3 regions of the Aeromicrobium sp. CF4.19 genome follow, and region 3 is predicted to be linked to each of the others. Evidence: riboswitches for the same ligand, from Rfam matches in the RefSeq annotation. Region 3 holds a riboswitch; each other region holds the start of a gene.

Evidence for each region. Region 3 has a riboswitch for thiamine pyrophosphate ahead of thiO (glycine oxidase ThiO). Riboswitches for the same ligand answer to the same signal wherever they lie in the genome.
Region 1: another riboswitch for thiamine pyrophosphate. It lies ahead of thiM (hydroxyethylthiazole kinase); the one in region 3 lies ahead of thiO (glycine oxidase ThiO).
Region 2: another riboswitch for thiamine pyrophosphate. It lies ahead of ACHAAC_RS03415 (ECF transporter S component); the one in region 3 lies ahead of thiO (glycine oxidase ThiO).

The regions. Positions count from the first base shown of each region.
Region 1 covers NZ_JBIMEU010000013.1:2,782-9,973, forward strand. The annotation lists gene ilvC (ketol-acid reductoisomerase) at 1-929, shown strand, start outside; gene ACHAAC_RS16870 (PLP-dependent aminotransferase family protein) at 974-2,428, opposite strand; gene ACHAAC_RS16875 (hypothetical protein) at 2,489-2,650, shown strand; gene ACHAAC_RS16880 (YczE/YyaS/YitT family protein) at 2,647-3,225, shown strand; TPP riboswitch at 3,257-3,351, shown strand; gene thiM (hydroxyethylthiazole kinase) at 3,341-4,132, shown strand; gene thiE (thiamine phosphate synthase) at 4,129-4,758, shown strand; gene thiD (bifunctional hydroxymethylpyrimidine kinase/phosphomethylpyrimidine kinase) at 4,755-5,552, shown strand; gene ACHAAC_RS16900 (TenA family protein) at 5,674-6,345, shown strand; gene ACHAAC_RS16905 (hypothetical protein) at 6,400-7,192, shown strand, end outside.
Region 2 covers NZ_JBIMEU010000001.1:685,465-692,656, reverse strand. The annotation lists gene ACHAAC_RS03440 (NUDIX hydrolase family protein) at 1-99, opposite strand, end outside; gene ACHAAC_RS03435 (GOLPH3/VPS74 family protein) at 146-838, opposite strand; gene ACHAAC_RS03430 (hypothetical protein) at 843-1,187, opposite strand; gene ACHAAC_RS03425 (hypothetical protein) at 1,278-1,874, opposite strand; gene ACHAAC_RS03420 (ankyrin repeat domain-containing protein) at 1,929-2,303, shown strand; TPP riboswitch at 2,322-2,432, shown strand; gene ACHAAC_RS03415 (ECF transporter S component) at 2,421-3,062, shown strand; gene ACHAAC_RS03410 (ABC transporter ATP-binding protein) at 2,969-4,507, shown strand; gene ACHAAC_RS03405 (energy-coupling factor transporter transmembrane component T family protein) at 4,611-5,309, shown strand; gene ACHAAC_RS03400 (ROK family protein) at 5,405-6,607, opposite strand; gene ACHAAC_RS03395 (sugar ABC transporter ATP-binding protein) at 6,716-7,192, shown strand, end outside.
Region 3 covers NZ_JBIMEU010000002.1:630,614-637,805, forward strand. The annotation lists gene ACHAAC_RS07630 (heparan-alpha-glucosaminide N-acetyltransferase domain-containing protein) at 1-407, shown strand, start outside; gene ACHAAC_RS07635 (excalibur calcium-binding domain-containing protein) at 521-982, opposite strand; gene thiE (thiamine phosphate synthase) at 1,432-2,076, opposite strand; gene ACHAAC_RS07645 (thiazole synthase) at 2,073-2,912, opposite strand; gene thiS (sulfur carrier protein ThiS) at 2,921-3,133, opposite strand; gene thiO (glycine oxidase ThiO) at 3,130-4,302, opposite strand; TPP riboswitch at 4,293-4,399, opposite strand; gene recD (exodeoxyribonuclease V subunit alpha) at 4,411-6,162, opposite strand; gene ACHAAC_RS07665 (UvrD-helicase domain-containing protein) at 6,159-7,192, opposite strand, start outside.

The DNA of each region.
Region 1 (7,192 bases), on a different contig from region 3:
CGCTGAACCTGCGCGACTCCGGGGTCGACGTGCGCGTCGGTCTTGCGGAGGGTTCGCGGAGCAAGGCCAAGGCCGAGGCGGAAGGACTGCGCGTGCTGTCCGTGGCCGAGGCCGTGGAGGAGGCCGACGTCGTCGTCATCCTCACTCCCGACCAGGTGCAGCGCACCGTCTACGCCGACTCGATCGCCCCGCACCTTGCTGCCGGGGACACGCTGCTGTTCTGCCACGGCTTCAACATCCGCTTCGGCTACATCGAGGCCCCGGAGGGTGTCGACGTCGTCCTCGTCGCCCCCAAGGCGCCCGGCCACACGGTCCGTCGCGAGTTCGTGGACGGCCGCGGCATCCCCGACATCATCGCTGTCGAGCAGGATGCCTCCGGTTCGGCCTGGGACCTCGCGCTGTCCTACGCCAAGGCCATCGGCGGCACTCGGGCCGGCGTCATCAGGACGACGTTCACCGAGGAGACCGAGACGGATCTCTTCGGCGAGCAGGCCGTGCTGTGCGGTGGCATGTCGCACCTCGTGCAGGCCGGGTTCGAGACGCTCACCGAGGCGGGCTACCAGCCCGAGATCGCCTACTTCGAGGTGCTGCACGAGCTCAAGCTGATCGTCGACCTGATGTGGGAGGGCGGCATCGCCAAGCAGCGCTGGAGCATCTCCGACACGGCCGAGTACGGCGACTACGTCTCCGGGCCGCGGATCGTCGACGCGAGCGTCAAGGAGCGGATGCAGGAGGTCCTGTCCGACATCCAGGACGGCACCTTCGCCAAGCGCTTCATCGACGACCAGGACAACGGTGCCAAGGAGTTCAACGCGCTGCGCGAGAAGGAGGCGGGCCACTCCATCGAGGCCACCGGCAAGACGCTGCGCTCGCACTTCTCCTGGCAGCAGGAGGACACGGACTACACCGAGGGCAGTGCTGCTCGTTGACGGTTCGTCACCGGGGGCACTGATTCCCGCCGGCATGCTCGGCCTCAGGCGATGAGGTCGAGCGTGCCGGTGGCGGTGGCCTCCTGATGCGCGGGACGTGTCCCCTCGACGTCGTCCCAGGCCAGACGTAGTCGACGCACGGCCTCGCTGAGGACGGCCGGGGTCCGGGTGTACGGCAGGCGGAGGCGACGCTCGCCGAGCGACGTCGGCCCGCTGACGAAGCGTGGCCCGGGCGTCAGCAGGAGGTCGTGGCGCGCGGCGGCGGTCACCAGGCGGGACGACGTGGGCCTCGGCAGCTCGGCCCAGAGGCTGAGCCCGCCGGCGGGACACGGTGCGGTGATCTCGGGGAGGTGCTCGGCCAGCTCGCCGAGCAGGTGATCGCGGGCCGCGCGGGAACGGGCTCGCCCGGCCGCGGCGGTCTGCCCGCCCTCGGTCAGCAGCTCGGTGACCACCAGCTGCTCGAAGGCGGAGCTGCCGAGGTCGTCGGCCATGCGGTGCTGCACGAGCGGGGTGATGAGCTCGTGCGGGGCGCGGATCCACCCCACCCGCAGCCCGCCCCAGAACTCCTTGGATGCCGATCCGACGAGGACGGCTCGGTCGTCGTGCTGTGCCAGCGAGGGTGGGAGCTCGAGCCCGTCGAGGTTGACCTCGCGCAGGGACTCATCCACCACCTGCAGGACGTCGTGGCGGCGGACCAGCCGGACCCACTCGAGGCGCGTCTGCGCATCCATGACGGCTCCGGTCGGGTTGTGGAACTCGGGGATGACGTAGGCGGCGTGGTGGCGTCCTCCGGCCAGGAGTGCAGCGAGCGCCTCGGTGTCCCACGGGTCGTCCCCGGCCGGCAAGGGTGACAGGCGCGCGCCGGTGGCGACGAACGACTCCAGGGCGTGGGGGTAGGACGTCGCCTCCACGACCACCCTCCGGCCGGGCGCCATGATCGTGCGGGCCACGAGGGACAGCGCACCCATCGCGCCGCTGGTGACGATCACCTGGTCCGGCGACGTGTCCAGGCCCCGGCTGCGGTACCGCTCGGCCAGCGCCTCGCGCAGTGCGGGCAGGCCGTCCGGCAGGTAGCCGGAGGTCGTGAGCAGTCCGTCGGCGCGAGCGAGTGCAGCCTCGAAGGCGCGGGTCAGGCCCGGCGGGCCGGAGGGGGCGGCGTAGGTGAGGGCGATGGTGTTCTCGTCCCGTGGGTCGGTGATCAGGGAGCTGGCGCCGGAGCGGGACAGCGGCACCCGCACGATGCTCCCGGACCCGCGGCGCGACTCCAGCAGTCCGGCGTCGCGCAGCTCGGCGTAGGCGCGGGTGGTGGTGGTCCGGCTCAGCCGCAGTGCGGTGGCGAGCTCGCGCTCGCTGGGCAGCCTGACCCCGTCGGGGACGCGGCCGTCCTTCACCAGCAGCCGCATCCGGTCCGCCACGACCCGGTACAGGGGCACGCTGTCCGCCTGGAGGTCGGTCCCGAGCAGGGTTGCCAGCCGGCTGGCCGACAGGACGGTGGTCATGAGGCCACTCTTGCACGATTGGCTATGGATTCAAAGGCCAATGGCGAGCACGATGAAGCCATGCTCTTCGTGATCCTCGTCGTCCTGCTGCTGGTGTGGGCCGTGTGGCGGACCGTCGTGCTCGTGCGCACCGACGGCCTGGGCTCGCGGCCTGCGCCGCGCAGCCACGCGGAGCAGACCCTCGGGTCCACCTGGCCCCAGCAGGACGACTGGAACCGATGATCGCCCGCCTGGTCCAGCTCATGGGCGGCCTCGTCCTCTACGGGGTCACGATGGCGATGCTCGTGCGATCGGGCCTCGGACTGGACCCCTGGGACGTCTTCCACGAGGGCATGACCCACCACGTGCCACTCACGTTCGGCCAGGTGGTGATCCTCACCGGCGTGTTCCTGCTGCTGCTCTGGGTGCCGTTGCGGCAGCGTCCCGGCGTCGGGACCGTCCTCAACGTCATCGTCATCGGCCTGGCCGCCGATCTCGGCCTGGCGCTCATCCCGACGTCCGACCTCCTCGTCTGGCAGGCGCTGCTGCTCGTCGGCGGCATCGTGGGCAACGGCGTCGCGGGCGCCCTCTACATCGGGGCCAGGCTCGGCCCGGGGCCCCGTGACGGCCTGTGGCTCGGGCTCGTGGAGCGGACGGGGCGCAGCGTGCGCTTCTGGCGCACGACGCTGGAGCTCACGGTCCTGGTGGTCGGCTTCGTCCTGGGCGGGACCGTGGGCGTGGGCACCGTGGCCTACGCCCTTGCCATCGGTCCGGTGGTGCAGGCCGTCCTGCCCCGCGTCGACGTCCACCGCCGATGACTGGCCGCCCGCGGCTGATTGCTACGGTGTCGGCGCAAGGCCGGGGTGCCCCACCGACGGGGCTGAGATCACACCCGCACACCTGATCCGGTTCGTACCGGCGGAGGGAGCCCACGTGACGGACACGTCCGCACTCACCACCATCCACCGCGCCCTGCGGGAGCGCTCACCGCTCGTCCAGTGCCTGACCAACTACGTCTCGATGGATCTCGCAGCCAACGTGCTCAACGCAGCGGGCGCCTCGCCGGCGATGGTCCACGACGAGCGGGAGGCCGGCGAGATGGCCGGTATCGCATCGGCCGTCGTGGCCAACATCGGCACGCTCAGTCCGCCGTGGATCGCGGGCATGCATGCCGCCGTCTCGGTGGCGCACGAGCGTGGCATCCCCTGGGTGCTCGACCCGGTCGCCGTCGGCGCCACGGCCTACCGTCGTGAGTCCGCCACCGCACTGCTGGGGCACCACCCCACGGTGATCCGGGGCAACGCGAGCGAGGTCGTGGCGCTCGCGACCGCAGCCGGCGCCGGCCGGGGGGTCGACTCCACGCACGACTCCACCGACGTGCTCGACGAGGCGATCGCGCTGGCCGCCTCCACCGGGGCCGTCGTGGTGGTGAGCGGCGCGACCGACGTCATCACCGACGGCGCGCGCACCGTGCACGTGACCGGCGGTGATCCCCGGATGCCGCTGATCTCCGCGCTCGGCTGCTCCGCCACGGCTCTCGTGGCGGCGTGCGCGGCGGTGAGCGACGACGCCGTCGACGCGGCAACCGTCGCGATGGCGATGCTGGCCGCGGCAGGGGAGCGGGCGGGCGAGCGGGCCGACGGGCCCGGGACGCTGCGCGTGCACCTGCTCGACGCTCTTGCCGCGCTGGAGGACGAGGCCGTGGCCGCCGTGGTCGCGCGATGACCCTCGACCTGTCGGTCTACCTCGTGACCGAGCCGATGGTGGGGCTGCCCGAGGTGGTCAGCGCTGCCGTGACCGGGGGCGTGGACCTCGTCCAGCTCCGCGACAAGACGGCCACCAGTCGTGAGCTCGCGGGGGCGGCCATCCGGTTGCGCGCGCTCACCTCGGCGCGGGGGGTGCCGCTCGTGGTCAACGACGACATGGAGGCGGCGCGGGTCGCCGACGGGATCCACGTCGGTGCCGACGACCTGACGCCGGCTGAGGCGCGAGCGACGCTCGGGCCCCGGGCCGTGGTGGGGTGGTCGATCAACGGCGTCGACCAGCTGGACGACGTGGAGGGCCTCGCCGCGTGCACGTACGTCGCGGTCAGCCCTGTGTGGGCCACGGGCACCAAGCCCGACCACCAGCCACCGCTGGGCCTGGACGGTCTTCGCGCCGTGGTGGAGGCGGTCGCCGGTCGGTGCCCGGTCGTCGGCATCGGGGGCATCGACGGGACCAACGCCGCCGAGGTCGTCCGCGCCGGCGCCGAGGGCGTGGCCGTGGTGAGCGCCATCTGCCGCGCCGAGGATCCAGCGGAGGCGACGAGGAGTCTGCGGTCCGCGGTGGAGCAGGGCAGGTGGCAGCGATGAGCCGGGTCCCCGTCATGCTCAGCATCGCCGGGTCCGACCCCTCCGGCGGGGCCGGCATCCAGGCCGACGTCAAGACGGCGACGGCACTCGGGGTCTATGCGGGCGCCGTCCTGACGGCTCTCACGGCCCAGAACACCACCGGTGTGCAAGGCATCCACGCCGTCCCGACGGCGTTCGTCGCGCAGCAGCTGGAGAGCGTGCTGTCCGACCTCGACGTCGGTGCCGTGAAGATCGGGATGCTCGGAGGTCCCGACGTCGCTGCCTGCGTCGCCGAGGCGTTGCGCCGGAACCCCGTCCGGCACGTCGTGCTCGACCCGGTCATGGTGGCGTCCTCCGGGGACCAGCTCGTCCCCGACGAGACGGTCGAGGTCATCGCGGCCGAGCTGCTGCCCCTCGCGACCGTCGTCACGCCGAACGTCCCGGAGGCCGAGATCCTCACCGGGACCTCGATCACGGACGTCGCCGGGCAGGAACGTGCCGGCCACCTGCTCGTGCAGGCAGGTGCGGCTGCCGCCCTCGTCAAGGGTGGGCACCTCGACGGTGCCGAGAGCGTCGACGTGCTGGTGACCCGGGACGGCGTCCGGCACCTCTCGGCCCCCCGGGTCCGGACCGAGCACACGCATGGCACGGGCTGCACGTTGTCCTCGGCCGTGGCGTCCTTCCTGGTGCGGGGGGAGTCGGTCGACGCCGCGGTCGGGCGGGCCAAGGACTACCTCGTCGCCGCGTTGGCCTCGGGCTCTCGACGCGACGTCGGGTCCGGACGCGGCCCCGTCGACCACCTGGCCGGCCGATGAGCTGGGGGCACCGCCCTGCACGGAGCGCAGCGGAGTGCTTGGGGGCGCGCCAGCGAGTGAACCGAAGGCACGTCATCGCGCCGCCGGTGTTTTCTTCGCACCTTCTGACAGCGGTGGCGCGATGAGCGCCGCCGAGGCGGCGTGGACCGCCGCATCCGGGTGGTTCGGAGCCATCGTGGAGCACCCGTTCGTGGTCGAGCTGGGGGACGGGTCGTTGCCCGAGGAGGCCTTCACCCGCTACCTCGTCGACGACGCCCACTACCTCGACCGTTATGCCCGCGTCCTCGCGCAGCTGGCCGTGCGCGGCGCCGGGGTCCGCGACGTCGAGCTGTTCGCCTCCGCGGCCACCGGTGCCGTGGTGGCGGAGCGTGAGCTGCACACCGGGTGGCTGGGGTCTCGTGGGCTCGACCCGGATGCGCCGGGCGTCGCTGAGCCGAGCCCGACCTGTCGGGCCTACACCGGCTTCCTGCTCGAGATGGCGGTCTCGGCACCGTTCGACGTCGCGGTCGCGGCCGTGCTGCCGTGCTTTCGTGTCTACGCCGAGGTGGGCCGGCACCTCGCTGCCGAGGTCGGCGACGACCACCCCTACGCGGCGTGGATCCGGACCTATGCGGACCCCGAGTTCGACGCAGCCGTCCGGCGGGCCGAGGACTGCCTGGATCGCGTGACGCGTGACGAGCCGGCCGTCATCGACGCCTACCTCACGGCGACCCGCTTCGAGTGGATGTTCTGGGACGCCGCCTGGAGAGGCGAGCGCTGGCCGGGGTCAGGACGTACGAGCCCGCCTCGATGAGACGCGTCGACACGCAGGGGCCGGCCGGCTGGCTCGTGGCAGGATGAGTCACCCATGCAGTCGCCACTCGTCGAAGGTCGACGCTTCCTGATCTGCCACTCGATCATTCACGACATCATGGGCTCCACCGTCGTGACACTCGACCTCGCCGAGTATCTGCGCGACGCCGGGGCAGACGTGCTCGTCTACGCGGCGTACGTCGGGACGCCCGCTGATGAGATCTTCTCCGACCGGGGGATCGACGTCGTGGACGACGAGGGTGTGAAGGGCCTGTCCTTCGCCGAGTTCGACGTCGTCTGGGTCAACAGCCAGGTGCTGCCCGTGGCGATGCTGGACCAGCTCGCCGACCCGCCACCGGGATCGATGCCGGCCTTCGTGTTCCTGCACATGTCTCCGTTGCCCATCGCTCCCGATGAGCACCCGTACATCATCGGTCTGGAGGAGCGGCTGGCGTCGTTGAGCCTGTTCAACTCCGTTGAGTCGCGAACCGCTCTCGTCGCGTACTTCGATCAGAGTCCTGCGGTGGCCCTGTACCCCAACCCGGCACCCATCGCCTTCTCGCGTGTCCGACCGATCACGAGGCCCTCGCCGCAGAAGGTCCTGGTGGTGACCAATCATGCGGCGCCCGAGCTCATGGAGGCCAAGCAGGTGCTCCGCGAGCGCGGGCTCGACGTGCGCCACGTCGGACGAGCGGTCGGGGACCAGACGTTGATCACCGCCGACCTCGTGGGTGGGGCGGACGTCGTCGTCACGATCGGCAAGACAGTCCAGTACTGCTTGGTGGCCGGAGTCCCCGTGTTCGTCTATGACAAGCACGGCGGCTACGGCTACCTCGATGACGAGCGGC
Region 2 (7,192 bases), on a different contig from region 3:
GCCCTCCACGTAGAGGATCGGCACGCGGGAGCGCGTCTCCTCCAGGGCGATGTCGGAGAGCCAGCCAGGATTCGGGTCGGGAGTGCGCACGGAGGCCATGGCTCCATTGTCCAGCACGGGCGAGACCGCGCCGTGGCGACTCGACTCAGGCGGCGCCGGCCGCCGCGCCACTCGCCATCGCCGCCGTGATCGCCGCCTGGCCGGCGGCGACCGCCTGCCGGACACCATCGGCCGCCCAGTCGCCCTCGGCCACGATGGCGGCGCGGGCCTTGGCCTGCCGGTGGTCCGGACGCTCCACGACCAGGCCCAGCAGGTTGGCCGCGAGCAGCAGGCCCACGAGCGGCCCGGTGTCCTCGTCGGCCGGCTGGTCCTGCAGCAGCACCGCGCGCAGTCGAGCGACGAGGCCATCGCGTCGTGCGGCGTCCAGCAGCTCGAAGCGCTGCACAGCGATGCCGAGCACCTTCGCATCACGGTGGCTCAGGACGCCTTGCTGGACGAGGGCGCTCAGGACGCCGGGCCGGTACCCCTTGCCGAGCCGGCCGACGGCTTCGCGGGGCGCCTGCCGGCCGCGCTGGCGGATGCGTCCGAAGGCGGCCTCCAGGCCCGGGTCCGAGACGGGCGTCGGGTCGATGGTCAGGACCCGTGCCTTGCGCCCCGCGCCCTCGACCCCCACCCGGCCGAGATGCACCAGCTGGACCAGCGCGGCCCCGCCCAGCACGGGGTCGGTCCGCGTCGACTGGATGCGGACCTTGCCCGAGGACGGGTCCAGCGCGACGAGCAGCAGGTCCTCCGCGAGGTTCATGGCCCCCACATTAGGACTGCCGTCGGCAGGGGTCATTCCGTCAGAGTCGCTTGATCTTCTCGAACGGGTAGGCGGCGAGGGTCGCGATCAGCAGGCCGTAGACGCCCAGGACGATCAGCATCGGCATCGTCACGGGATCGTCGACCTCACGAACGATGACCCAGATCATGAACCCCACAGGGGCCAGGCAGAGCCCGGCGAGGAGCGTCCCCCACCAGGCCACGATGTCGTTGGCCTGCTTCCTCAGCTCGGGGTCGGAGGAGACGTGCGCAGGTACGCCGTAGCCGTCCTTGCTGTGGGTCACCTGGCCGCGGCGGGCCGTGATGACGGCCAGGATGGACACGATGGCGCCAACCAGGAAGATCAGGGCGATCAGCCAGGGCACGGTGCCTCCTCGACAGGCCCGGCTCCGGGAGTCGGGTTCTCGACCGGCGTGGGATCCGCGACGTCCATGGCCCCCACGGTAGGACTGCCCTCAGGGTTGGGCGAGGCCCTCGACGTCGGGCAGCTCGTGCGGCGTCACCCTGCTGCGGCGCAGGGCGTGGCGCAGGATCGTCGCGGCGGCGACGTTGAAGGAGACAGCGATCGCGAGCATGAACGGGACCATCGTCCAGTTGCCGGTCGACAGCGCCAGGGCGGTGCCGAACCAACCGAGCAGGGCCGCCAGCGCAGCCACGGTGCCGACGACGAGGGGAAGCAGTCCGGCTCGACGCCACGAGCGGTCGGGAACGAGGGCATCGTCCAGCTCGGCCCACCACAGCAGGGCGTCGCTCACCGCGCGTCCGGTCCGGACCAGCACCCAGCCGCCGGTGCCGCACACCAGCAGGAGCACGAGGCCGGCGACGGTCAGGACCGTGGCCGCCGTGGCATCGGTGGAGCCGATCCCGGCCGACACCAGGAAGCCGCCCAGCGTGCATCCCAGGACCGCCCAGACCCCGAGGTACTGCCGCAGCGGGTGCTCGGACTCGCCCAGCAACGCCACCACGGCGAACGGTGCGTCACTCGGGTGCTCGGAGGAGCCACGGACACCGTCGACGACCCAGTCGCGAGCGCCCTCGGTGATCAGACGCACGGTGACCTCATGGGGGAGGATCCTACCGATGGGTCGCCCACCTACGCTGGCTGCATGGCTGATGTGGATCCCCGTCTCGTCGAGCTCGCGCACCAGCTCCTCGACCTCGCCCGCGCGGGTGAGACCGGTCAGCTGGCCGCCGCGGTGGACGCGGGAACGCCCGCTGACCTCACCGACGCGGTCGGCAACACCCTGGTGATGCTCGCCGCCTACCACGGCCACCCCGTGACGGTGCAGGCCCTCGTGGAGCGCGGCGCCTCGGTGGACACGCTGAACGACCGCGGTCAGAGCCCGCTGGCCGGAGCGATCTTCAAGGGCGAGGACGACGTGGTGCGCGTGCTGCTGCAGGCAGGCGCGGACCCTGACGTCGGCCAGCCGTCGGCCCGCGAGACCGCCCTCATGTTCGAGCGCTCCGACCTGCTCGACTGACGACGCAGTACAGTCGGCGGTACACGACAGGGGAGCGCCACCCGCAGAGGCGCTGAGAGTGCGGATCAGCCGCAGACCCTTGAACCTGCTCCGGCTAGCACCGGCGAAGGGAGTCACATGAGTTCTGCATCCCCGTCCTCACCGACACCGTCCTCACCAGCACGAGGTCGCTACCGCACGATCGACCTCGTCACCATCGCCTCGCTGGGCGTCGCCTTCGGCGTCGTCTTCTGGGCCTGGGGGAAGCTCTACGGCATCATCGACCTCGCCGCGACGGTCGGCTACCCGCCGGCCGGGGGCCTGCTCGCGGGCCCGTGGCTCATCGCGGGCATCGTCGGCGGACTCATCGTCCGCAAGGCGGGTGCCGCCTTTGCGACCGAGCTCGTCGCCGCGATCGTCTCGATGTTCGTCCTCGGCGGCACCGAGTGGGGCTTCACGGTCTTCTTCTCCGGGGTCGTCCAGGGTCTCGGGGCCGAGCTCGTGGTGCTGGTCTTCGCCTACCGACTCTGGACGCTCCCGGTGGCGGTCCTCATGGGCGCGATGTCCGGGGCCCTCGGGGCCGTCTATGAGGCATTCGTCCTGTATCCGGACTGGACCGTGGGCCACCAGCTGGTCTACGGCGTCCTCTTCGCCCTGTCCGGGGCGGTCGTCGCCGGCGGCCTGGGGTGGGTGCTCGTCCGGGCCCTCGCGGGAACCGGCGCGCTCGATGCCTTCCCGGCCGGGCGCGAGGCCCACGACCGGGACGCAGCGCTCACCTGAGCGTGTCGTCCTCGTCCAGCCAGGGCAGGGTGACTCCGCCGGTCGGTGCCCGCTTCGAGGGCTTCGGGTGGCGCCCGCTGGGGCGGCGCGTGCCCGTGTTCACCGGCCTCGACCTCACGATCGAGCCCGGCGAGCGTGTCCTGCTCGCCGGGCCGAGCGGGTCGGGCAAGTCGACGCTGCTGCACGCGCTCATCGGCGCGCTCGGCGACACCTTCGCCGGTGACCTGAGCGGTCGGGCGACTGCCGACGGCGCCATCGGCCTGGTGAGCCAGAACCCCGGCGACGCCGTGGTCGCGGGTCGGGTCGGGCGTGACGTCGCCTTCGGCCCGGAGAACCTTGGCCTCTCGCGGGAGGAGACCTGGCAACGCGTCGACGCGTCGCTCGCCGCCGTGCGCCTGACCCAGGGACGACGCCACCCGACGGACGCCCTCTCCGGTGGTGAGCTGCAGCGGCTCGCCCTCGCCGGCGCACTGGCGATGCGGCCGGGGCTGCTCCTGCTCGACGAGCCCACCTCGATGCTCGACGACACGAACGCACGCGCGGTTCGCGCGGCCGTCGCGGAGGTCCTCGACGCCACGGGGTCGACGCTGGTCGTCGTGGAGCACCGCATCGAGCCGTGGCTGGACCTGGTGGACCGGGTCGTCGTGCTGGGGCGTGGTGGTGAGGTTCGGGCCGACACCGACCCGCGGAGCTTCGTCCGGGAGTGGCGCGACGAGCTGGGCGACCTGGGCGTGTGGATGCCGGGCCTTCCGCCTCCCACACCCCGCCCGGTGCCGGAGGCCCTCGTGGCGCCCGAACCACCGCCGGAACCTCGGATCGTGCGAGACCTCGGCGTGACGCTGACCCGCCGCTCCCTGCAGGGCTCGGTCAGCACCGTCGCGCTCGATGGTCTGGACGCCGACCTGGCCCCCGGCCGCGTGCACGCCGTCGTCGGTCCGTCGGGAGCTGGCAAGTCGACGCTCGTCAGCGTCCTGGCCGGTCTCCAGCCCCCGACACGGGGCGTGGCGGGTGGGTCGGACCGCCTCGCATCACGCGATCTGGCCGAGCGGTCCGGCTGGGTCCCTCAGCAGCCCGAGCACGGCATCCTCGCGCGCACCGTCGCCGAGGAGGTGGCGCTCACCGCCGCCACGCTGGGAAGGACGGTCGACGTCGAGGCTCTCCTGGAGCACCTCGGCCTCGCCCACCTGGCCGGCGCCAACCCGCACCGGCTGTCCGGCGGCGAGCAGCGTCGGCTCGCGATCGCGGCGGCCCTGGCCCACCGGCCCGGCACGGTGCTGCTCGACGAGCCCACGGTGGGTCAGGACCGGCTCACCTGGGCGGCCGTGGCCGGCTGGGCCACGTCGGCGGCGACGGCCGGGGCGCTCGTCGTGACGGCGACCCACGACGCCGACCTCGTCGCGCTCGCCGACGAGGTCGTCGAGCTCGAGGCAGGAGCGCGGCGATGACCACGCCGAGTGGCGCAAAGCCGACCCCGAGTGGCGCAGATCCGTGCGACACGCCGTCTCACTTTCGCGAATCTGCGCCATTCGCGGGAGAGGGGGGAGGGCGATGAGGGGGTGGCTGCCGCGCGCCAACCCGCTCGCGCTGCTCGTCGTCGGGATGGCGTCGGTCCCGGCGTCCCTTGCGGTGCGGTCGTTGACGGTGGCGCTGGTGACGGTCGCGGTCTACGCCGTGGCGGCGTTCCTGCTCGTGCCCTCGGTGCGCTACGTGCTGCTGTGCCTGGCCTTCGCGGTGTTCGCCGGCCTGACCGTCGCCTACTCCACGTGGCGGCTCGGCGGCCACGACGAGGTGGTGGCGCTGACCGCCGGGCTGCGCATCGTCGTGCTCGCCTGGCCGGGATCACTCCTCGTGGTGCTCATCGACCCTGCCCGCCTGGGCGACCACCTCGGCCAGAACCTGCGGCTCCCGGCCCGACCCGTGGTGGCCGTGACCGCCTCGTTGCAGCAGGCCGGCGAGCTGCTCGGGGTGTGGCGCGAGCTCGGTCGCACGCGCCGGGCCCGTGGCGTGGCACCGGCCCGTGGAGTGGCGGCACGCGTCCGGCACGGGGCGTCGATGGCGTTCGCCCTGCTCGTGGCCTCGTTGCGATCGGCGTCGCGTCGCTCCGTGGCGCTCGATGCTCGCGGGTTCGCCCAGGCCACGCACCGGACGTGGGCCGAGCCGGCGCCGTGGACCCGGCTCGACGTCGCCGTCGTGCTCGGTGGCCTCGCGCTCGCCGCCGTCCCCGTGACGATGCATTTCCTCGGCTGAGTCCCCGAGCCCCAGATTCGTGAGCGCCAGCACCCACATCGGCTCTAGGGACCAGATGTGCGTGCTGGCGCTCACACATCTTGGTGCACTCGACGTCAGCCGGTGGCGTGGAGCGCGCCTCGGCTCACGAGCTGGTCGACGGACTGTGCGGACAGCACCTCGTCCAGGACCAGCGCGCCGGCTCCGACCAGCGCGGCGCGATCACCCTCGGAGGCCGTGACGACGCGCAGGTCCTTGGTGGCCAGAGGCAGCGAGCGCTGGTAGATGACCTCCCGCACGCCGGCGACGAGCTGGTCGCCGGCAGTCGACAGCGTGCCCCCGATGACGATGACGGAGGGGTTGAGCAGGTTGACGCACATGGCCAGGACCCCACCGATCGCGCGTCCGGCCTCGCGCACCGCGCGGCCCGCGGAGGCGTCACCACCGCGGACGGCGTCCACCACGTCCTGCGAGGTGGAGGCCTCGACCCCGCTCTCCCGCAGCGCCCGGGCCACGGCCGGACCGGCGGCCACGGCCTCCAGGCAGCCGGTGTTCCCACAGCGGCAGACGACGGCCTCGTCCACCTCCACGATGCGGACGTGCCCGAGGTCGCCGGCGGTGCCGACCGCCCCTCGGACGAGCCGCCGGTGGGAGACGATGCCGGCGCCGATGCCCGTGGCGACCTTGACGTAGAGCAGGTGCTCCTCGGTCGCCCACGGGCCGGCGTGCTCGCCGAGGGCCAGGACGTTCACGTCGTTGTCGACCAGCACGGGGCCCGCGAAGTGCTGGTTGAGGTGGGCCGGCACGTCGAACTCGTGCCACCCCGGCATGATCGGCGGATGCATCGGGCGGCCGGTGGAGTGCTCGACCGGCCCCGGCACGCCGATCCCGATGCCCACGACGTCCGTCGTGTCGAGGCCTAGGTCGGCCAGCAGTCCGCGGGCCAGCTCGGCCACACGATCGAGCACCGGTTCGGGCCCCTCGGCGATGTCGGACGCGACGCTGGTCTCGGCGCGGACGGTCCCGCTGAGGTCGATCACGGCGACTGCGGTGTGTGATGCACCGAGGTCGACGCCGAGCACGGCACGCGCCGAGCCGTCCAGTGCGAAGCGGGTCGGCGGACGTCCGCCCGTGGAGGCGGCCTCGCCCACGGGACGCAGCAGCCCACTCGCCACGAGGGCGTCCAGGCGGGTCGAGATGGTGGACCGGGCGAGCGAGCTCAGCTCGGCGAGCTCGGCCTTGGTCCGCGCGCGTCCGTCCCGCAGGTGCTGGAGGAGCTCTCCGGCACCGCTCGCGCCTGGGGTCGGGCCGGTCGTCATGGGATCAGTGAACCACCTCCGCTTTTGAAGTCAAGAGGGACTGAAGTTCGTCGATGAGTCTTCGACTTTTGGTTGACAGCCGTCAGAACATGTGACTACGGTCACGCCATGGTCGAGACGAACGATGCCGGGGCCGGCACCGGTCCCCTGATGACGATGCGCGGCATCGTCAAGGTCTTTCCCGGGGTCAGGGCGCTCGACGGCGTCGACCTCACGGTCCGCGCGGGCGAGGTGCACTGCCTGCTCGGCCAGAACGGAGCCGGCAAGTCGACCCTGATCAAGGTCCTCGCCGGTGCCCACGAGGTCGACGGGGGCGAGATCCGGTGGGAGGGCGAGCCGGTGACCTTCCGCACGCCGCAGGACTCCATCGCCACCGGCGTCGCCACCATCTACCAAGAGCTCGACCTGGTGCCCGGGCTGAGCGTCGCCGACAACATCTTCCTCGGTCACGAGAAGTCCCGCGCCGGCATCACCCGCCGCTCCGACTCCGTCGCGGCCGCTCGCGAGCTGCTCGACCGGCTCGGCCACTCCGAGATCTCGCCCACGCGTGAGGTCGGGTCGCTGTCCGCGGCCTCGCAGCAGATC
Region 3 (7,192 bases):
CCGACGCGGTCACGCTGGGGACGACGCCGACCGGCCAGGGATGGCAGTGGTTGCTGGTCGCCACGCCGCACACCGCGACGCCCTTCGACCTGGCCCAGACGATCGGCAGCGCGCTGGCCATCACCGGCGCCTGTCTGCTCGTGCTGCACCTGGCACCCTCCGCAGCCTCACGGTGGACGGCCGTGGCACTGGGAGGCGGGGCGATGACGCTGACGTTGTACTGCCTGCACGCCGTCATGCGCACCCCGCAGGTGTGGCCCACCGAGGACCCCGGCACGTTCTGGTGGCACATCGCAGTCGTGACCGTGCTCGGTGCGGTGTTCGCTGCTCTCGGCCGGCGGGGCCCGCTGGAGCAAATTGTCTCGACGGTGTCTCACGCCGCCTCGCGGCGACCACCAGGCCCATAAGACGGCCGTCGCTGCCAAACGGGCCCACAGCGTCACATCACAGAGCTCTGGTGGCCTCGCCACGGACGCTGAACACAGTGAACCCGCGCGATCAGTCGAGCACACATACGGTCCTACTCGCAGACCACTCCGTCGTTGTCACGGTCTTGGTACCAGTCGTACTCCGGGTCAGCTCCCTCGCGATAGTTGCCGTAACCGGCGGCATTGGCCGCACCACAAGTGTCGAACTGAGGGTCTGTCGAGTCCTCGACAGTTTCGGGTTGGCTGACTAGCTGTTGTGCCTCCATCTCAGATGTCGTCTCATCGACAGCCTTAGTCACGGCCTTCTTGATCAGCCGTGATCGCTTGGCCTTCTCCTCAGCGACGGCCTCGTCAACTGCGTCTGTCACCGCCGAGTCGATTTGTTCATCAAGCTCGCCCCGGAGCAGTCGGACCTCCTTGGCGGCCTCATCTTCAACCTCATCGATCCGCTCGTCGGCACTTGCCTGAGCATCGCGTTCGATCGTCTCCACATCAGTGCCGCCAAAGCCCACGCCGACGATGAGACCGACGACTCCTGCAGTCAGACCGATCATGGACTTTCCGAATCGGCCCGAAGCCTCCCGCTTTGCCCCGCGGCCTCGACCGCTCCCCGCTCCGGGCGGCTTGTCTGCAACAGACGACGTCGCGTAATTGCGCTCCGTCTCGTCGGGAACCCAGAAGCTCCATCCTTCAGGCGCCGGTGGCCACGTGGGATCTGGTCTCCATCCTTCAGGTGGGCGCCACTCACGGGGGCGGTTGGGCCATCCGGGCGGGTTGTTCCACTGCCAGACAGTCATGAATCGGCTCCCTCCGTCGCGGTCGACGAGAAGCTAGGGACGAAAGTCCTCTCCACGACTGGCAAACAGTAGGCAGATCAGACACCTGGTGTACTGGGATTGCCAGAAACTTCTCGCACGATCGGCAGTCGTGCAGCCAATGAGCGGGACTCCGGGATCAACTCGTCCACCAGAACCTGACGGCTCACGACACTCGGAGCCGGCCGTTAGGACACGGCAGCACGCAGGGCCGCGGCGGCGGCCCTCGGGTCATCGGCCCGGGTGATGGCGCGGACGACGACGATGCGACGTGCTCCGGCGTCGAGCACCCGGGACAGTCGCTCGAGGTCGATGCCACCGATCGCGAACCACGGGGTGGCGGGGTCGCTGGCCGCCACGTGCCTGACCGCCTCAACCCCCGCGGCCGGCCGCCCCGGCTTGGTGGGGGTCTCCCACACCGGCCCGATGCAGAAGTAGTCGATGTCCGGGTCCTGCGCGGCCAGCATGGCCTGCTCAGCGGAGTGCGTCGACCGCCCCAGGAGCACGTCCTCGCCGAGCAGGGAGCGCGCAGCCTCGATGGGTAGATCGTCCTGGCCGGTGTGGAAGACCTGCGCCCCCGCGATCCGTGCGACGTCCGCCCGGTCGTTGACGGCGAACAGGGCTCCGGCCGCGACGCACACCTCTCGGACCGACTCCAGGAGCGCGAGCTCGTCGCGGGTGGACAGCGTCTTGTCCCGCAGCTGCACGACGTCGACTCCGCCCTCGACGGCCATGCGGACGAGATCGAGCGTCGCCCGCTCCCCGGCCGAGGCGTCCGTGCACAGGTAGAGCCGGGCGGCGTCCAGTCGATTCCGCAGCTCGTTCCCGCTCACAGCGACAGGTCCAACCGTGAGCCCGGTGCCCCGACGAGGCCGTCCAGCGGCGAGGACGCCATGGCGTGCTCCCGGCGTGGGATCCGCCCTGCGCGGGACGCGAGGCGTCCGGCCTCCACACCGGCACGCATCGCCCGTGCCATCCGCGATGGGTCGGCCGCTCGGGTGACGGCCGATGCGACCAGCACCCCGTCGCACCCGAGCTCCATCGCCTGCGCCGCCTCCGATGCCGTGCCGATGCCGGCGTCCAGGATCACCGGGACCGTCAGCCCGGCGGCGATGGCCCCGATGTTGCGCGGGTTGAGGATGCCGAGCCCGGAGCCGATCGGCGACCCGAGCGGCATCACGGCGGCACAGCCGACGTCCTGCAGCTTGCGGGCGGTGACCGGGTCGTCGTTGGTGTAGGCCAGGACCTCGAATCCGTCGGCGACCAGCTCGCGCGCCGCCACCAGCAGCTCGACCGGGTCGGGCAGCAGGCTCTGCTCGTCGGCGATGACCTCCAGCTTGACCCAGCTGGTCTCGCAGGCCTCACGGCCGAGCCGAGCGGTGAGCACCGCGTCAGCAGCCGAGAAGCAACCAGCGGTGTTGGGCAGGGCCCGGATGCCCAGGCGCGTCAGCATCCGCCACACCGAACCGTCCGCGGCGCCGGCGTCGTCGGGGTCGCCACCCGGAAGGCTGACGCGACGGATGGCCACCGTCGTCAGCTCCGTGCCGGAGGCCACCAGCGCGTCCTCCAGACCGGACAGGCTCGGCGCTCCCCCGGTGCCCATGATGAGCCGGGATCCCAGCGGGACACCGGCGATGGTGAGCGGGTCGTCCGTCGTCCTCTGTGTCATCTGATTCCTCATCCGCCTTGGACCGCGGTGACGACGTCCACCCGGTCACCGTCGACCAGCGGCGTGGTCCGCCACTGGCTCCTCGGCACGAGCGTGCCGTTCACCGCCACCGCGATCCCGGTCGTGGCCGGCGACACCTCACCGACCAGCGACGGGATCGTCACCGCCGGGTCGCACTCCCGGTCGCGACCGTTGACCACGAGCACCATCGGCTCACTCATGCGTGCGCTCCTCTCGTCGGGGCAGATGCCGCCGCGAACCGCTCCGGGTGGGCCGCCTGCCAGATGTCGTCGACCGGCCGATCGGCCAGGATCGCGTCCAGAGCGTGGGCCGTGGACGCCGCGAGCAGGATCCCGTGCCGGTAGTGCCCCGTCGCGAGCACCAGCCCCGGGACCGAGGTCGCCCCCAGGAGCGGCAGGTTGTCCGGGGTGGCCGGCCGGGCCCGCGCGAGGTGCTCGGCGACCGCGAGCTCGTCGATACCGGGGATCAGCGCCCGCACGTCCCTGAGCAGCCCGAAGAGGCCACCGGCCGTGACGCGCCGGTCATCCGGCCACTCCGTCGAGGTGGCCCCGAGGACCACCTCGCCGTCACCCGGCGACTCCGTGCCGCGGAACACCGCGTAGACGGGGCGATGCTGGACCAGACCACGGACGATGCAGGGCTCGCGCGGCCACTCCGGCCCGGTCCCGACGAGCCTGAGCACCTCACCCTTCACCGGTCGGACGGGTGCGAGGACCGCCGTGCGCTCGAGCAGCGGGCCGACGGCGTGCCCGGTGGCCAGGACGACGACGTCGGCAGGGTGCTCCTGCCCGTGGTCGTCCATGACTCCCCGCACCCCGCCGGCGGCCGTGCGGAGCAGCGAGACGGCCGATCGCCGCACGAGGCGCACACCCCGACGCTCGGCGATCACCGCGAGCGCACGCATCAGCAGACGCGGGTCCACCTGACCGTCCTCGTCGTTCCAGAACCCGCCGGCCACCCGCGGACCGAGCATCGCCCGACGTCGTCGGGCCTCCTCGGAGCCGAGCTCGGTCACGCGCAGGCCGTGCTCGCGCTGCAGGGCGGCCAGCCGGCCCAGCTGCTCGACGTCCGCACGCTCGTAGCCCACCGAGAGGACGCCGCACCGTCGATACCCCACGTCGATGCCGGAGGCTGCCCGTACCTGCTGCGCGAAGTGCGGCCACCTGGCCGCGGAGTCCAGCGTGAGCCGCAGCATCTCGGACTCGCCGAACTCGGTCTCGGTGACCGGTGCGAGCATCCCGGCGGCGGCGTGGGTGGCACCCTGTGCCGGTGCGGGGTCCAGGCAGGTGACGTCGAGCCCGGCCTCAGCGGCACGCCAGCACGCGACCGCGCCGACGACGCCGTGGCCGACGACCACGAGACGGCTCATCCGATGCTCCCTTCGCTGGCATGATCCAGATCAGGTTCAGCGGTCGGCAGCGATGCCCTCTCAGCCCGGCTCGATCCGGGCTCCCGCGCATGCCGAGGCTAGCAGCGCTCACGGACGGGCGGCGGCCCGCATCTCCCGGAGCCGCTGGGCGACGCCGCTGGCCCGGGCGGTGCGACGCTCCACCGCGGCTCGCACGACGTCCGGCGTGCCCACGACGGTCAGCGAGGTGCGAGCCCGGGTGATGGCGGTGTAGAGCAGCTCTCGGGTGAGCACGAGGGACTCCTCCTGCGGCAGCAGCAGCGTGACGTGCTCGAACTCGCTGCCCTGACTGCGGTGCACGGTGCTGGCGTAGGCGCTCCGGGCCGATGCGAGGCGGGCCGCCGAGACCGAGCGCCCGGTGTCGAGCCGCACCACCAGCCGGCCGGCGTCGTCGAGGGTGATGCCGACGTCACCGTTGTGCACCCCCAGCGAGGCGTCGTTGCGGGTGATGAGGACCGGGCGACCCGGGAACCACGGGCGGGCGGGGTCGGGGAAGGTCCGGACCGCGCGCTCCAGCCGCTCGTTCCACGTCTGCACGCCCCACGGACCGTCGCGATGCGCACACAGCAGCCGGTGCTCGGTGAGAGCGGCCAGCCCGGCATCGGCGTCGGCGTCCAGCGCCGCCTGGGCAACGGCATGGGCCTGGGCTCGGGGCCGGACCGACACGACACGGTCGAGCGCCTCGGGGCCCACGAAGGTGAGGGCCTCGTCGCCGGACTGCAGGAGGTCGATGGTGCGATCCGCGTCGCCACCGACGACTGCCTCGGCGAGGTCGCCGATGACACCCTCGAAGCGGTGCCCCCGGGTGAGTCGGGTCACCGTCTCGCCGGCCGACCCGGCCAGGCCGTCGATGACGTCCCGCAGCACGGCACCCGCCTCGACCGAGGCGAGCTGCTCGGCATCGCCGACCAGCACCAGTCGGCACGTCGGCGAGACCGCCTGCACGAGCCGTTCCATCATCAGCAGCGAGACCATCGAGGTCTCGTCCACCACGATGACGTCGTGCGGGAGCTTCTGCCCGGCGTGGTGACGAAAGGCCGTGCGGTGGTCCGGGCGGGGGCCGAGCAGGCGGTGCAGCGTGAGCGACTCCAACGATCCGAGCCACGTCCGCTCGGCGTCGGTGAAGACCTCCGCGCCGGCTGCCTCGACGATCGCTTCGCGCATCCTGGCCGACGCCTTGCCGGTGGGTGCGGCGAGCCCGACCGTGAGCGGACGGGAGGACCGACCCAGGTGCTGGGCGGAGAGCGCCACCAGGAGCCGGGCGATGGTCGTGGTCTTGCCGGTGCCCGGCCCTCCCGTCAGCACGGACGTCCAGCCGCGTGCCGCGCGGCCCGCGGCAGCACGTTGCTCGGCGAACGACTCCTGAGCGAACAACCGATCGAGGTCGGCCGTGAGCCGTGGATCGTCGACGTCCGGCGGCGGGACCTGCAGGCGGTCGGTGAGCCGCTCGCACAGGGACACCTCGAGGTCGTGGTAGCGCGCCAGGTACAGCAGCGGCTCCTCGGCGACGAGGACCCGGTCCGGTCCGGTGGTCAGGGGGCTGGCAGCGACGCGCTCCCACCAGCCCTCGGCCGGCCACTCGACCTCTGCCGTGCTGAGGTCGACGCACGAGGACCCCAGCCGCACGGCCCGCACCGCCAGCGCGGCCGCGAGCAGGACGGACTCGTCCTCCTCCCCGCCGAGCCGGCCCAGGGTGCGGGCCACGTGGACGTCGGCCGCCTCCAGCACGCCGTCCCGGTTGAGCTGCCCGAGCACGCCCGTGGCGCCCTGCACCACCTGCACGTCGAAGGGATCGAGGGGTGCGGTCTCGTCGATGGTCATGACGTACCTCCGTCGAGCAGGTCGCTGAGAGCCAGCGCGAGGGAGGACGGCGGACGCCAGGCGAACACACCGTAGGGCGCGCCGTTCGCGTCGCGGGGGACGTCGGGCCCGGTCATTCCGCGGACGAAGAGGTACAGCGCTCCCCCGAGGTGCTCGTCCGGGTCGTACCCCGGCAGCCGCCAGCGCAGGAAGCGGTGCTGCGCGACGGTGTAGAGCATCGCCTGCAGCGGATAGGTGGTGTGCAGCATGGCCCCGGCCAGCCGGTTCGGCGCGTACGCCTCGAGCCCGCCGTCGGGGGGTTCGAGCCGGTTGGTCTTGTGGTCGACGACGAGGGTGCGGGAGGTCGGGGTGCGCAGCAGCAGGTCGATCGATCCGGTGAGGTAGCCCCGCAGGGTGCGGCCGGCCAGCGTGGCGTCGCGCAGGTCCGCCGCGAAGGGGCGCAGCGGGTCGTCCGGGGCCAGGTGGGCCTCCATGACGTCGGCGACGTCGGCGAGCCGGCCCACGTCCTGCTGCAGGCCACGCACGACGTCACCACCGGCGAGCGGGAGCTCGAAGTCCAGCTCACGCAGCGGCCTGAGCGCGAGCGCCTCGGCGAGTGTGAGCTCGTCGACGAGCGGGCCCATCGGGGTGTGCAGCACGTCGGTGAGCGCGGCCACCAGGACTTCGGAGTCCACGGGGAACGGTCGGCGTCGTTGCTCCAGCTCCAGGCAGCGCCACACCTCGGCCGGGAGGTCGGGCGCCTCGACGTCGACCTCCTCCAGGACGCCGTGCACGAGCGTGCCCAGCGCCGCGCCGCCGGCCAGCGAGGCCCACGGGGAGGGCCCGAGCCCGGCGGTCTCCGGCGATGGACCGGTCTCGACGGGCTGCTCGTCCTCGGGCCCCACGGCGGCCGGCTCGCTGCCGACGGAGACCTCCTCCTCGCGGCGCACCAACGAGGAGTAGGACGTGCGCCGCCACGTGACGTCGATGTCACGGGTGACGCGGCGGGCGCTGAGCTCGGCCCGGGCGTCCGTGGACTCCGGCAGCAGGA